DNA from 3 places in the Aeribacillus sp. FSL K6-3256 genome. Region 3 is predicted to be linked to each of the others. Evidence: predicted binding sites of a transcription regulator. Region 3 holds the regulator's gene; each other region holds the start of a gene.
What was found. Region 3 encodes LexA, which represses DNA repair genes until DNA is damaged. Its sites were predicted from a motif close to CGAACATATGTTCG; they were not measured.
Positions count from the first base shown of each region.

Region 1: a site for LexA is predicted at 1,376-1,389, ahead of uvrB (excinuclease ABC subunit UvrB). Genes of this name have one in related genera too.
Region 2: a site for LexA is predicted at 3,215-3,228, ahead of NSQ84_RS13995 (DNA repair exonuclease). Genes of this name have one in related genera too.

Region 1 covers NZ_CP150188.1:749,202-754,134, reverse strand. The annotation lists gene uvrB (excinuclease ABC subunit UvrB) at 1-1,307, opposite strand, end outside; gene NSQ84_RS03585 (DUF2198 family protein) at 1,433-1,663, opposite strand; gene NSQ84_RS03580 (hypothetical protein) at 2,026-2,319, opposite strand; gene NSQ84_RS03575 (ROK family protein) at 2,805-3,692, opposite strand; gene NSQ84_RS03570 (heavy metal translocating P-type ATPase) at 3,832-4,933, opposite strand, start outside.
Region 2 covers NZ_CP150188.1:2,910,801-2,915,733, reverse strand. The annotation lists gene NSQ84_RS14015 (Cof-type HAD-IIB family hydrolase) at 1-530, shown strand, start outside; gene NSQ84_RS14010 (coproporphyrinogen III oxidase) at 628-2,121, shown strand; gene NSQ84_RS14005 (hypothetical protein) at 2,490-2,684, shown strand; gene NSQ84_RS14000 (YhzD family protein) at 2,889-3,074, opposite strand; gene NSQ84_RS13995 (DNA repair exonuclease) at 3,254-4,492, shown strand; gene NSQ84_RS13990 (AAA family ATPase) at 4,506-4,933, shown strand, end outside.
Region 3 covers NZ_CP150188.1:1,932,508-1,937,440, forward strand. The annotation lists gene tkt (transketolase) at 1-1,694, opposite strand, end outside; gene NSQ84_RS09260 (DUF896 domain-containing protein) at 1,767-1,997, opposite strand; gene NSQ84_RS09265 (recombinase family protein) at 2,073-2,723, opposite strand; gene NSQ84_RS09270 (LysM peptidoglycan-binding domain-containing protein) at 2,742-3,056, opposite strand; gene lexA (transcriptional repressor LexA) at 3,216-3,839, shown strand; gene gdhA (NADP-specific glutamate dehydrogenase) at 4,169-4,933, shown strand, end outside.

The sequences.
Region 1 (4,933 bases), 1.2 Mb from region 3:
TCGCCGATTAAATCGTCTATTTGCCCTTCAACAGGTCGGACGTCAATGGTTGGATCTAAAAGTCCAGTCGGGCGGATAATCTGTTCAACAACAACCGGCGTATGCTCCAGCTCATACGGCCCAGGGGTGGCAGAAACATAAATGACATGTTTCATATGCTTTTCAAATTCCTCAAATTTTAACGGACGGTTGTCAAGTGCTGAAGGCAAACGGAATCCATGATCGACAAGCACTTGTTTTCTCGCCTGGTCGCCGTTGTACATCCCGCGGATTTGCGGAATCGTCACATGCGACTCGTCAATGACGATCAAAAAATCATCTCCAAAATAATCTAAAAGCGTATAAGGAGTCGAACCGGGCGGTCTTAATGTAAGATGACGGGAGTAGTTTTCAATCCCAGAGCAAAAGCCCATCTCCCGCATCATTTCTAAATCATATCTTGTCCGTTGCTCGAGCCGTTGCGCTTCCAAAAGCTTTCCATTCTCCCGCAGTTCATGCAGCCGTTCCTCAAGCTCCTTTTCAATATTAGCAATGGCAATTTTCATTTTTTCTTCTCTTGTCACAAAGTGTGATGCCGGGAAAATCGCTACATGCTCCCGCTCTCCAATAATTTCGCCTGTCAGCGCATCAACTTCACGGATGCGGTCGATTTCATCTCCGAAAAATTCCACGCGGATACAATGTTCATCGCGCGAAGCAGGGAAAATTTCCACTACATCCCCGCGCACGCGAAAAGTTCCCCTGCGAAAATCTACATCATTTCTTTCATACTGCACATCCACTAAACGGCGCAGCAAGTCATTGCGCTCGATTTCCATTCCTGTACGAAGACTTACGACCAGCTCACGATATTCTTCTGGCGAACCTAAACCATATATGCAAGAAACGCTTGCGATAATAATAACATCTTTCCGTTCAAACAATGCAGAGGTGGCCGAATGTCTTAATTTATCAATTTCATCATTAATGCTCGCATCTTTTTCAATATACGTATCTGTTTGCGGAACATACGCTTCCGGCTGATAATAGTCATAATAGCTGACAAAATATTCAACTGCATTGTTCGGGAAAAATTCTTTAAACTCGCTATACAGCTGTCCGGCAAGCGTTTTATTATGGGCAATGACCAGCGTCGGTTTGTTCACTTCTTTAATCACATTGGATATCGTAAACGTTTTGCCAGTTCCAGTTGCACCTAACAATGTCTGATGTTTTTTTCCTTGCCTGATTCCCTCCACCAGCTCTTTGATAGCTTTCGGCTGATCTCCTTGAGGCTGGTAATTTGAAACTAATTCAAACCGATCCATGGAACATCCTCCAATTCAGAAACTTATATTTTATTTTAACATATAATCAGGCTGAATCACCAAAAATACGAACTGACGTTTGATTTTCATAGACAATAAAAACCTGTCAATCGTGTTGAACAGGTTTAAGTAGATGTTTTCTTATCCTTTTTCATGCTTCTGGCAGCGATAAAACCAGCTGCTAAGCTGGCTACATCCAAAATGGCGATATAAATAGTATCCATATGACCTGCAAAATAAGAGGCAATTAATAAACCAGCCGTCAACAATGTCCCAACGACATGACTATATGTAACTCTTGTGAAAAATAAGACAAGCAAAAAAGGGGCGAATGCGGCAAACACAAGCTTGATCATAAAAAAACCTCTTTTCGTCAACGGTTATACATTTATTATATTGAAGCCCTCAAAAAGCTTTCAAGCAAAACCACAAAAGAGAAGGGAAAAATAAGCCAATGCAAAGAATAAAAAATGATGCGATGCAGAGCGGTCAGAAAACCTAGGATACAGGGGAAATAGTTGAAATCGATGAAGTCAAAATAAACGAATAGAAATAGCTTTATGATTATATTTAAATGCAATAATGAAGCTCATAGGCTAAAAAATTCGCCTTTATGAAAGCAACTTTTATACTATATTTACTTTTTTCTTACGGTCACCCCCTAAGCATATAAAAAAGCATCCAATAGTCGCCTTTTTTCACTATTGGATACTCTTTCTTAATCTTGAGATAGATAAAACCAATGATCTAAATTTACATATGAAATATCGTATTCAGAATTTACTGCATGTAATATTTTTTGATAATCTTCCACCTTAAGATCTAGTGGTAGATTTTCAAACAATTCTCCATTTACATGAAAATCCAGTATTAATGCACAAAAATCTTTACCATCAACTAAATCCATTGCAAACTCTCTAAAAATATCTGCATCTTCTTCATTTAACTGTTCATCTGACAATACATAGATTTTTATTACATTTTGAAATTGTTGAATATCTTCTTCATTCATGTATTCATAAAGGTCTTCTTAATCCCCGATAATAAGATATCCCATAGACATACTGTTTTTAAATAATAAATAAATTTCTAAATCCCTGAGTCTAATTTGTCTTTTTTAAGATATATAATTTAATTGATTCTTCCTCTAAATGTAGAGATGTTTAATAATTGTTTAAAGATTAAAAAATATTTTTCAATATTCGTTTTGTTTCAGCATATACATTGCAATACTCCTGAACTCCACTTATCAAAAAATGAATGATTCCAGCCACCTAAACTTAATCAGCTCAGCTGTAACATAAAGAGCTGTTAGGTCACCGAGCAATATCTTGGATCAATTCTCTTTAGCATTAGTTTTAGCTTTATCTAATTCTTTTTGGTTCTTAACTGCATTCTTGAAAGTTTCCTTTTCTTGTACACATTTTTGTATGCCTGATTTTATTTTATGGCTTGGGTTATCTGTAACGATTATTTGCCGATAAATGTTCTTGAGCTTTATTTTTGATTATGCTCCAAAAACGCCTCATATGCTAAACCGATTGCTCCGCAAAGTCCCGCATTATCCCCTAATCCGGGCGGAACAATATAATCTGCAATGTTTTCTAGCACCACTTCATGGCGAACATAACCGTTTAATAAAGCTTGAACATTTTGATGTATAAGGGGGAACAATTGCTTTTGTTTGGCGACTCCGCCGCCAATTATTATTTTTTTAGGCGATAAAACGAGTATAAGATTGGCAATTCCTTGTGCAATATAGTACGCTTCCAAATCCCATACTTTCTCATTTTTTTCTAACTCTTGCCCCTTTTTTCCCCAGCGTTTTTCTATAGCAGGACCGGATGCCATTCCTTCCAAACAATCTTTGTGATACGGACAATTGCCGGCAAACGAATCTTCAGGATGGCGCCGAACAAGCATATGCCCCATTTCCGGATGGATTAGCCCGTGTACTAGATGTCCTTCAGAGATGGCACCGACTCCGATCCCGGTACCGATCGTCATATAAATGCAGCTATTCAGACCTTTCGCAGCCCCCCATTTCATTTCCCCCAGCGCTGCTGCATTGACGTCGGTATCAAAGCCAATTGGAATAGGAAATTCTTTTTTTATCGCTCCGACAAGATTTATATTCGCCCACTGTAGCTTCGGAGTAGATGTTATGTATCCGAATGTTTCGCTTGTGCGATCTAAATCAATCGGACCGAATGAGCCAATTCCAAGCGCTTTAATATCTTTATCCCGAAAAAATTTGACCACTTGTTCAAGCACTTCATCAGGCGTTGTCGTCGGAAAAGAAGTCCGCTCGATGATATTTCCGTTTTCATCTCCAATTCCACAGACAAATTTTGTTCCGCCCGCTTCAATTGCACCTAAAAGCATGCACAATTCCTCCCATGATTTTGTCCAAAATGTTATGTCCAATTTTTCATTAGCGGCAGGTTGTCAAATTAATAAGATTATAATAAATGTCATATGTTTATGGAAGAGAAATATTAAAAAATACAAGAAAAAAAGGCGATCAGCCATTAGCTGAAAGCCTCATATTTAGAAGTTTTTTATTTCGTTCCCATAAAATCGTTAAACTAATGAGGGTCACTAAAACAGTCGCCCCCATATCAGACAGAATGGCTATCCAAAGCGTAAGCCAGCCTGGAATCGTCAGCAGCAGTGCAGCGGCTTTTAAACCTAGAGCAATCCCGATGTTTAACTTGATGATTCTGTTCACCTTTTTGGCGGTTGAAATAGCTTCAGGCAGCTTTCCTAAATGATCTTGCAATAAAACGATATCAGCCGTTTCAATTGCGCTGTCTGTTCCTTTTCCCATTGCAATGCCTAAATCAGCAGCTGCGAGCGCAGGCGCATCATTGATACCATCTCCGATCATTGCCGTTTTTCCTGAGAGAGACAGTTCTTTTACCTTTTCCACCTTTTCTTCCGGCAGAAGGTTTGCAAAATATTCGCTTAAACCAACCTTTTTCGCCACTTTTTCAGCAGTTTTTTCGTGGTCTCCTGTCAACATGACAGTCCTCTTCACACCTGTTCGGTGAAGCATGCGGATCACCTGGCTGCTTTCCTGTCGAATTTCATCCGCTATACCGACCATACCGAGAACGTTTTTGTCATCTGAAACCAAAACGATTGTTAGTCCTTCCTGTTTAAAGGCCTTTATATCTTCCTTTACATTTTCGCTGAGCGAAAGATGTTGAATCGTTTTTTCATTGCCGACACGGTATTCCTTCCCGTCTATCTCCGCTTTTATTCCCTCACCTGATGATACAACAACGGAGCGAGCCTCCAAAAGGGAAACGTTTAACTCATCTATTTTTTTCATAATGGCTTTAGCGATCGGATGAGTAGAGGATTTTTCAATTGATCCGATGATGCTCCAAAAAGAAGGATCATATTCTACAAACTTCTCTACATAAGGCTCCCCTTTTGTCAGTGTTCCTGTTTTATCAAAAGCTATTATTCCAATTTTCCCTAATTGCTCTAAATAAACCCCGCCTTTTACAAGAATGCCTTTGCGTGCATTTCTCGTGATTCCTGAAACGATAGCAATGGGAGAGGATAAAACTAATGCACATGGACAGCCTACAATTAACACTGCCAATCCTTGATAT
Region 2 (4,933 bases), 980 kb from region 3:
TCGGCAACCGGAAAAAAATCTCTTCAAATCTTGTAAGCAAAATGCTATTGAATTCGTCAGATCCGCTTTTTTATCCAATTCAATTTGTAGAATCTCTTGCTGATGCGTTAATTGATGAGCCAGTAGCTGCCCCAAAAATTGATGTATATTTTGATACGAAGGAGGAATTGAAAGAGGCGGAAAAAACGATACTTGATTCTTTTTATGATGTAGATGTGATCGAGATTCATGACGGAAAAATTGAAATTGTTCCAAAGGGAATATCTAAACTGAATGGCTTGCAGGTACTTGGCAATCATTTAGGCATTAAGCTGGATGAAATGGTCGCAATCGGCGACGGCCTTGACGACTTGGATATGATCCAGCAGGCAGGTTTGGGGGTTGCGATGGGGAATGCTCCGTTTGAAGTAAAACGGGCAGCAGACTGGATCACGAGGTCGAATGATGAACAAGGCGTTTCATATATGGTAAAAGAGCATTTCCGAAAACAATACCCAATTAAATTTTTAAATAAAATTAAAAACAGATAAAAAACATCCGCTTCTTAGGATGTTTTTTTCGTATTGACTGAAAAAATCCCCTTTAGTACACTATAAGGAGTTTTATTCTATTCGACAAGGTGATCACATGCGCATTCAAATCAGCGGCATAAATGATGAACGTTTTATGCGGCCTCTTCAGTTAATATCTAATTTGTTTTTTGAAGAAGCCGAAATTTTTTTAAAACCTTCTGAACATGATATCGAAGCATTATTCAATTTCGAATTCAGACAGAGTGATTTTCGGTTGGCTTGCGAGCTAAAAGCAGAAGGAAAAACGTATGAAGCTTTTTTAGAAAAAAGCTTTACCGCAACAGATGAAAAAGAACAATTCAAACAAATGAAGCAGGCGGTATTGAATGTTTATGTAACAGCTCTTCAACAGTATACGGGAATTACGCAAAAATGGGGGATTTTAACAGGTGTCCGACCCACTAAGCTTTTTCATAAAAAGAAGCTTGAAGGAAGAAAAAATGAAGAAATTTATAAACAATTAAAAGAAGATTTGCTCGTATCAAATGAAAAAATTCGCATCATGGAACAAATTGTAGAAAAACAATTAACTGTTGTTCCTGATCTTTACAATTTGACAAAAGAAGTAAGCATTTATATCGGCATTCCTTTTTGCCCGACAAAATGTGCATATTGTACCTTTCCTGCCTATGCTATTGGCGGCAAGCAAGGAAAAGTTGATTCTTTTCTCGGCGGTCTGCATTATGAAATGAGAATGATCGGCGAATGGCTAAAAGAACGAGGCATCAATATTACGACCGTTTATTACGGCGGAGGGACACCGACAAGCATTACGGCAGAAGAAATGGATATGCTTTATGAAGAAATGTATACATCTTTTCCAAATGTTGATCGCATTCGGGAAATCACAGTAGAAGCCGGCAGGCCGGATACAATTACAAGAGAGAAGCTGAATGTTTTAAAAAAATGGAACATAGACAGAATCAGCATTAATCCTCAATCATATATACAGGAAACATTGAAAGCAATCGGAAGACATCATACAGTTGAGGAGACGATTGAAAAATTTCATTTAGCTAGGGAAATGGGCATCAACAACATCAACATGGATTTAATTATTGGACTGCCGGGGGAAGGGTTAAAAGAATTTGAGTTCACCCTTGAGGAGACAGCCAAATTGATGCCTGAATCATTGACTGTCCACACGCTTTCCTTTAAGCGGGCATCGGAAATGACAAAAAACAAAGAAAAATATAAAGTAGCTGAACGAAGCGAAGTAGAAAAAATGATGAATAAAGCGGTTGAATGGACAAAGGCAAATCATTATGAGCCTTATTATTTGTACCGTCAAAAAAATATTTTAGGAAATTTAGAAAATGTCGGATATTCCCGGAAGGGTTATGAGAGTATATACAATATAATCATCATGGAAGAAATGCAAACGATTATCGGATTAGGCTGCGGGGCATCAAGCAAATTGATCGACCCGGTTTCCCGGGAAATCACTCATTTCGCCAATCCGAAAGATCCGAAATCGTATAACGATGGCTTTAAACATTATACAAATGAAAAAATCAAATTGCTAAACGCTCTTTATGGCGAAAATTGATAATTTTACGCTCCACAACGTATCGGGTCGTGTTGAAAGGAGGGCCCGATAGAAAACAAGAGCTTGGGAACGTCGAAAATGGAGAACGATTTCCGTATTTCCCTAAAAACACTTTAGAACAAATTTTAATAGATGAGATCGCGAGACTTAATCATAAAAGCGATTGCGCCATTAGCCTGCAACAAACGTAGCCGGCAGACTTCAGACAAAACATACAAAAGCAAGTAGAGAAATACGAGCTATTCTCTACTTGCTTTTATTTTTAGGACTTCTTGGACAGCCTCTGATAAATCTGTTTCATCATGTTAGCTTTAAATTAATGGGATGATATTGAAGGGGGCTCTGTGAACAAAATGGGAGATAATAAGATGTTCATCATAATTGGAATAGTCGGTCTTTTAGCTATTACTTTTTCAAATTTAGTTCTTAAACATGATGTCGTCGCGACCATTATTAGCATTGTTGTGATCGGGATTTTAGTGAGCTCCAGAACCAAAATCATCCTAATTTTTGAGAGGCAGTTTTGGAAAGAAAAATGCCCCCCACAAAATGCAGGGGACTAGGAAAAAACTGATTTTAGATGCCCACTACAATTTTTCCACACGGGTAAATGGCTAAAAAGCGTCATATCCATTTAGATATTTTAAATTAGCCTCATAAAATTTGGGGAGCAGGATGAATATAGCGGGCGGCTTATGCCGCGCAGTATTTTTGTTGTGAAAGACTTCCCCTGTCATTGTTTTGTGGACTGTCAATCCTGTTAAGTTTTAGCGATGAAATAAAACAAGCCGGCCAGAAGAAGTAACTAAGCGATGCGCGGTATTTAAACATTGATGCTCCTTCAATATTTCTGAACCGATTTCTTTTGCCTCTTGTTCTGAATTTGCTTCAAACTTTTCATTTAAAAACAGTTCTCCTTTGTTTGTAAACGCAGTTAAAAAATATGTCGGCATTTCAAACATCCTCCTTTTTTAAAAAATATATTTCTTTTTCCTGAAAAAAAATCCTTTCAGCTTTTTTTAAAAAATTTTTTGGCAGGGGCCCGGGTACCGGGATGTATTTTTTCACATTAAAATGATATAATATGGAAAAGCAAACGTACGTTCCGGAAACGAGTGAAAAGAGGGAGACTATGACTCGCCGCATAACATTTATACATACGGCAGATTTGCATTTAGATAGTCCGTTCACAGGGCTTGAGCATTTGCCGGAAAGCATCTTTAAAAGAATTCAAGAAAGTACTTTTACGGCATTTGAACGTGTAATTGAACTGGCGGCAAAAGAAAAAGTCGATTTTATACTGATCGCAGGAGATTTGTATGATGACGAAGACCGCAGTTTGAAAGCCCAGTTGAGATTAAAGAAACAGTTTGAACGGCTCAATGAAGAAGGCATCCAAGTTTTTATTATTTTTGGAAATCATGATCATACAGGAGGTAATTGGGTTCATATTCAATGGCCTGAAAACGTTCATATTTTTTCCGATCGTGATGTAGAATGTATACCGTTTGTCCGCGACGGAAAGGTTTTAGCCAACATTTACGGCTACAGCTATCCGACTCGTTCGGTTACAGAAAATATTGTCTATAAATTTCAAAAAAGAAGCGAAGCGCCGCTTCATATCGGTCTTCTTCACGGCACCGCGTCAGGGACGGAAGGACATGAGCCGTATTGTCCTTTTACGATTCAAAATTTATTGGAAAAAGATTTTGATTATTGGGCTTTAGGACATATACATAAACGGCAAATTTTACATCGTTCCGACCCTCCGATTATTTATCCGGGAAATATTCAAGGCCGCCATAAAAAAGAAACGGGAGAAAAGGGAGTGTATCTTGTAGAATTAGCAGAAGGCGGGAAAAGCGCGTACCGATTTGTGCCGGTATTTGACATACTTTGGAATGAAATCAAGCTCTCTGTAAATGAAATAGCTGCTGTTAGCGAGCTATATGATCATATTCGAGCGGTAAAGGAACAGCAGAGACGAAATGGCTCGGCTCTTTTGACAATTATGCTAGATGGAGCTTCATCATTGTTTTGGGATCTTATGGATCAGGATCATTTGGATGAGCTTGCGCAAATATTGAATGAAGAGGAAGAAGGAAAGAACGAATTCGTTTGGATTGTTTCCATTCAACATCAAATCGTGCCGAGCGACGACTTTTTCTCCTCCTCTTACATTTCGAAAGATTTTGAACAAATTTTGGATCATTTTCATCAATTTGACGAAGCGATGGAGCCTTTATATAAAAATCGTTTATTTCGGCGTTTCTTTCAATCTTTCACAGAAAATGAAAAAGAAGAATTGATAAAAGAAGCGAAAACAATGATTTATTATGAGCTGTTTAAGCAAGAATGGAAGCGGTCGTAAAAAAGGTGATAAGATGAAAATAAAAGAACTGCATATTTATGGCTACGGAAAATTTGCAGATAAAAAAATTTCATTTTCGGATCATGGCATACAAGTCATTTACGGTTTAAATGAAGCCGGAAAATCGACGCTGATGTCTTTTATCCATAGCATGCTGTTCGGATTTCCCGTTAAACAGCATCCGGATAAACGGTTCGAACCAAAAACGGGCGGAAAATACGGCGGGGCATTAATCATCGAATGTGAAAATTTCGGAACAGTAAAAGTGGAGCGCGTAAAAGGGAGAGCCGCAGCGGGGGATGTAACTCTTTATTTCCAGGATGGACGGACAGGAGGGGATAAAGAGCTGGCTGAAATTTTAAAAGGAACCGACAGACCAACATATCAAGCGATTTTTTCCTTTGATTTATTCGGGTTGCAAAAAGTGTATGAGCTGAATCG
Region 3 (4,933 bases):
ACTTCTGAACCTGATGCAAGTAGAAGAGCATCCGGTTGATCCGATTTCGCCGGTGAAATGACATAAGCGCCTTTTGCAACACCTTCTTCAGCATTTTCTTTCGTACCTTTAATAGTTTCTAAATTTTGGCGCGTTAATACTAATGCAGTCGGTGTTGATTTAGATTCAAGCGCAGCCTTCCACGCAGCTCTTGTTTCATTTCCATCAGCTGGACGAATGACAGAAAGATTCGGCATTGCTCTCAAAGAAGCTAATTGTTCAATCGGCTCATGTGTTGGTCCGTCTTCTCCAACCGCTATGCTGTCATGAGTGAACACGTAAGTTACAGGGAGATTCATTAATGCTGCTAAACGAATCGCTGGCCGCAAATAGTCAGAGAAAACAAAGAACGTTCCGCCAAAAACACGTAAACCTCCATGCAGAGCCATACCGTTCAATGCTGCTCCCATGGCAAACTCTCTGACACCAAACCAAATGTTTCGTCCGCTGTAATCTTCCGCAGAAAAGTCTCCTGAACCTTTTATTGTCGTTTTGTTTGATCCAGCTAAGTCTGCAGATCCCCCAAAGAAATAAGGAACTTTTTCAGCTATTGCATTTAATACTTCTCCAGAAGAAGAACGGGTTGCAACGCTTTTTCCTTCTTCATAAAAAGGTAAAGATTGATCCCAATTTTCTGGCAATTCACCATTGATTGCTGCCTTTAACTCTTTTGCAAGTTCAGGATATTCTTTCTCATACTTTTCAAACAAATTATTCCATTCAATTTCTTTCTGCTTTCCACGTTCTTTTACATTTTTCTCAAAATGCTCATAAACTTCTACTGGAACATAGAAATCTTCTTCAAATGTCCATGCATAGGCTTCTTTTGTCAATTTTGTCTCTTCTGGGCCTAACGGCGAACCATGAACGGAAGAAGTGCCTGCTTTATTCGGCGAACCATATCCGATTGTTGTTTTTACTTCAATTAATGTCGGTCGTTGTTCATCCAATTTGGCTTCTTCAATGGCTTTCGAAATCTCTTCAATGTTGTTGCCGTCCTCAACGCGCAGCACTTGCCAGCCCATAGATTTAAAGCGCTCTTCTACATTTTCTGAGAATGATTTATTTAAATCCCCATCTAGGGAAATATCATTCGAATCATAAAGAACAATTAATCGTCCAAGCTTCAAGTGACCAGCTAAGGAAGCTGCTTCAGAGGAAATCCCTTCCATTAAGTCACCGTCACCGCAAATGACGTATGTGTAATGATCAACAATATTGTATCCTTCTTTATTATATGTAGCTGCTAAATGACGTTCTGCCATCGCCATTCCAACGGCCATTGCTATTCCTTGGCCTAATGGTCCAGTTGTTGCGTCAACGCCAGGTGTATGTCCGTATTCAGGATGTCCAGGTGTTTTGCTTCCCCATTGACGAAACGATTTAATATCATCCATGGAAAGATCATAACCCGATAAATGAAGCAAGCTATAAAGCAGCATCGATCCATGTCCGGCAGATAAAACAAAGCGATCTCGATTAAACCAATTAGGGTTTTCAGGGTTAATGTTCATAAATTTCGTCCACAGCGCATAAGCCATTGGTGCGGCGCCCATTGGCATTCCAGGATGTCCGGAATTCGCCTTTTCAATCGCGTCAATGGATAATGTTCGAATCGTCATGATGGATAAATCTTGAATGGAATGAGTCACCATTATCATCCTCTCATCTGTATTTTCAGTTTATAATCTTATCTTTATTGTTGTAATAAGGCAACACCCCATCCATTAATGCAGCCTTTTATTTTTTAATTTTTTCAATTTTTCCGGTGTAACATCATTACCTTTCGGATCAATCACTGTAACATTTTTTAAGGTGTTTTGAAAATCCCGACGAAACGACTCTAAATATTCCTGCCTTAATTGCTGCTGCTCAAGCTTTTCCTCTTGCGTCAATCCTTCTGACTTAGACTTTTTAGATAGTTCATTAATACGGTTAAGTTTTTCTTTTGAAATCATAAGCTGAACCCCTTGTATATTTTTGCCGCGCTCTTTTATCATACTAAATGCAACCACTAATGACAACAATTATTGCTATGATTCTCCTTTTTCTGACAAAAATTGTTGATATCTGCGATGGACAGTAGCTTTTGAAACGTCATAGCCGAATCCTCTTAACGTTGCCGCTATTTCTGAAAATGTCAGGCCGTTTTTCCGCAATCGGTCAATCTCCTCGATCGGAACTTCTTTTCGCTCTCTTTTATAGGAAGAATTTCTATTCTTTAAATTTTTTTCAGGCCTGTACCCATTTTGTATAGCTCTCAACATTCCCCGCTTTATTTTCAAATTATGAATTTTTCGTTGATATTCTTCGACAATTCCTATGATTTCAAGCACCATCGTGTCTGATTCAGACAGTTCCATCTCCCCGCGATGGGCAGCGGTGAAAATTTTCACACCTTGTTTCAAAATGGAATGGACAATGGCGATTTTGGCATTCCCTCTGCCAATTCTTGTTTCATCCTGTATTAATACCGCTTCAATTTCTTTCTCCTCAATCAATTCCAGCAGTTGAAAAACCCCTTCACGATCAACATCATACCCGCTCGCTTTTTCTTCTATCACTTCAACAACTTCCATACCGTTTTCAGCTGCGAGCTTTAACAGCTCGTCCTTCTGTCTTTTCAAAGATGTTTCCTGCTCATCTTTTTCAGTGCTGACTCTTGCATAAACGACTGCTCTCATGTTAAATGCTCCTTGCGGTTATTCTTTGTTTGCCAAATATTCAGCATTGTAGTATTTATTTTTTTCAATCGGAATGACGATTGTTTCCCCCGGTTTTACAACAAGGCTTTGGAGATTGTTTCGCTCCTGAACCCATTTAACAAACTCTGAATGAGACATATTGTCATATTCTTTATATTCATCAGCGATTTTCCACAAACTGTCCCCTTCCTTCACTTGAACCTCCAAATAATGATCGAGCTCTTCCCTTTCTCCAGTATACGAAATCGCCAAAACTGCCGCCATGATGACAAGGAAAAAAGAAACGATGTAAGACCATGATAATTTATCCATTTAGAACCGCCCCCTGAAACAGAATATTTGTTCGGTTTTTTGTTTTTAAGTATAAAAGGGAACACATGTTTCTGTCAAGCAAATATTCGAACTTACGTTTGCTTTTTTGGAAAAATCATGCTATAATCGACACAAATTGATATGACTGAGGTGCTTGACATGTCAACAAAATTATCTAAGAGACAACAAGATATTTTGAACTTCATTAAGGAGGAAGTAAAAAAGAAAGGATACCCTCCCTCTGTAAGAGAAATCGGCGAAGCGGTCGGTCTTGCCTCCAGTTCAACTGTTCACGGGCATTTAGCAAAGCTTGAGAGCAAAGGACTGATTAGAAGAGACCCCACAAAGCCGAGAGCCATTGAAATTTTGGACGATGATGGCAGCCACCTTCTAACAAACAATGTGATCAACGTGCCGGTCATCGGAAAAGTGACGGCTGGTATTCCGATCACTGCCGTTGAAAACATCGAAGAATATTTTCCGCTTCCGAATCATATTGCGTCAGGTGATGATCAACTTTTCATGCTTGAAGTAGTCGGAGAAAGCATGATCGAAGCAGGCATTCTGGACGGAGATTTAGTTATTGTCAGACAACAGCAAACAGCCAATAACGGCGACATCGTTGTCGCGCTCACAGACGACAATGAAGCGACCGTAAAAAGGTTTTTCAAAGAAAAAGACTTTATACGGCTTCAGCCGGAAAACCCAACAATGGAACCGATTATTTTAAAAAATGTGACAATACTCGGAAAAGTGATCGGGCTATACCGTTCCATACACTGAATATTCGATGTCTCAAAACAGGTGAGGCATCCTTTTTCTTTTTATAAAATTTTCAAAATTCCCTCTCTTAGCGATGCTAAATTTTTAAAAATGTTTTCTAATCAATATGTATGCAGACAAGCTAGATTCAATGAAACAAATTTCAGGCGCCTTCTCCGCGCCTGCATGCAAAGCTATTATGCAACAATTCTCAACAGTCATTGTTTTTTGATTTATTTTGTTGTAGAATTTTTTATTGTAGATTTCGCTTCCTTAGCCAGTGCCGGGATGATTTACTGAATTGTTTGAATTCTTCTAACTGCTTAAATTTTAGGTATAGGAGAGGTGCTATGAATCAATTACTTATGAAACAAAGTGAATTGGAAAACGCAAAGCAATATGTCAATGAAGTATTTCAATCCGTGCAAGAAAAAAATCCGAATGAGCCTGAGTTTCTTCAAGCTGTAAAAGAAATATTTGACTCGCTTGTGCCTGTATTTGCTCAACATCCTACATATATAAAGCACGGAATACTTGAAAGAATTGTTGAGCCGGAAAGATTGATCATTTTTCGCGTTCCATGGGTGGATGACGAAGGAAAAGTGCGTGTAAACCGCGGATTTAGAGTGCAATATAATAGTGCAATTGGGCCATATAAAGGAGGCTTGCGCTTTCACCCGACCGTCAACGCCAGCATTATTAAATTTTTAGGATTTGAACAAATCTTCAAAAATTCATTGACTGGGCAGCCGATCGGCGGAGGAAAAGGCGGATCTGATTTTGATCCGAAAGGTAAATCAGATGGGGAAATTATGAGATTTACACAAAGCTTTATGACAGAGCTTTACAAACATATTGGACCAGATATTGACGTTCCTGCCGGTGATATTGGAGTTGGCGCAAGAGAGATCGGATACTTGTTTGGCCAATATAAAAGAATACGCGGCGGATTTGAAGCTGGGGTGTTAACCGGAAAAGGCATTGGTTACGGCGGAAGCCTAGCGAGAACCGAAGCGACAGGGTATGGAACTGTTTATTTTGTTGAAGAAATGCTTAAAGACCATGGATTAAGCTTCAAAGGAAGCACAGTTGTTGTCTCTGGTTCTGGGAACGTT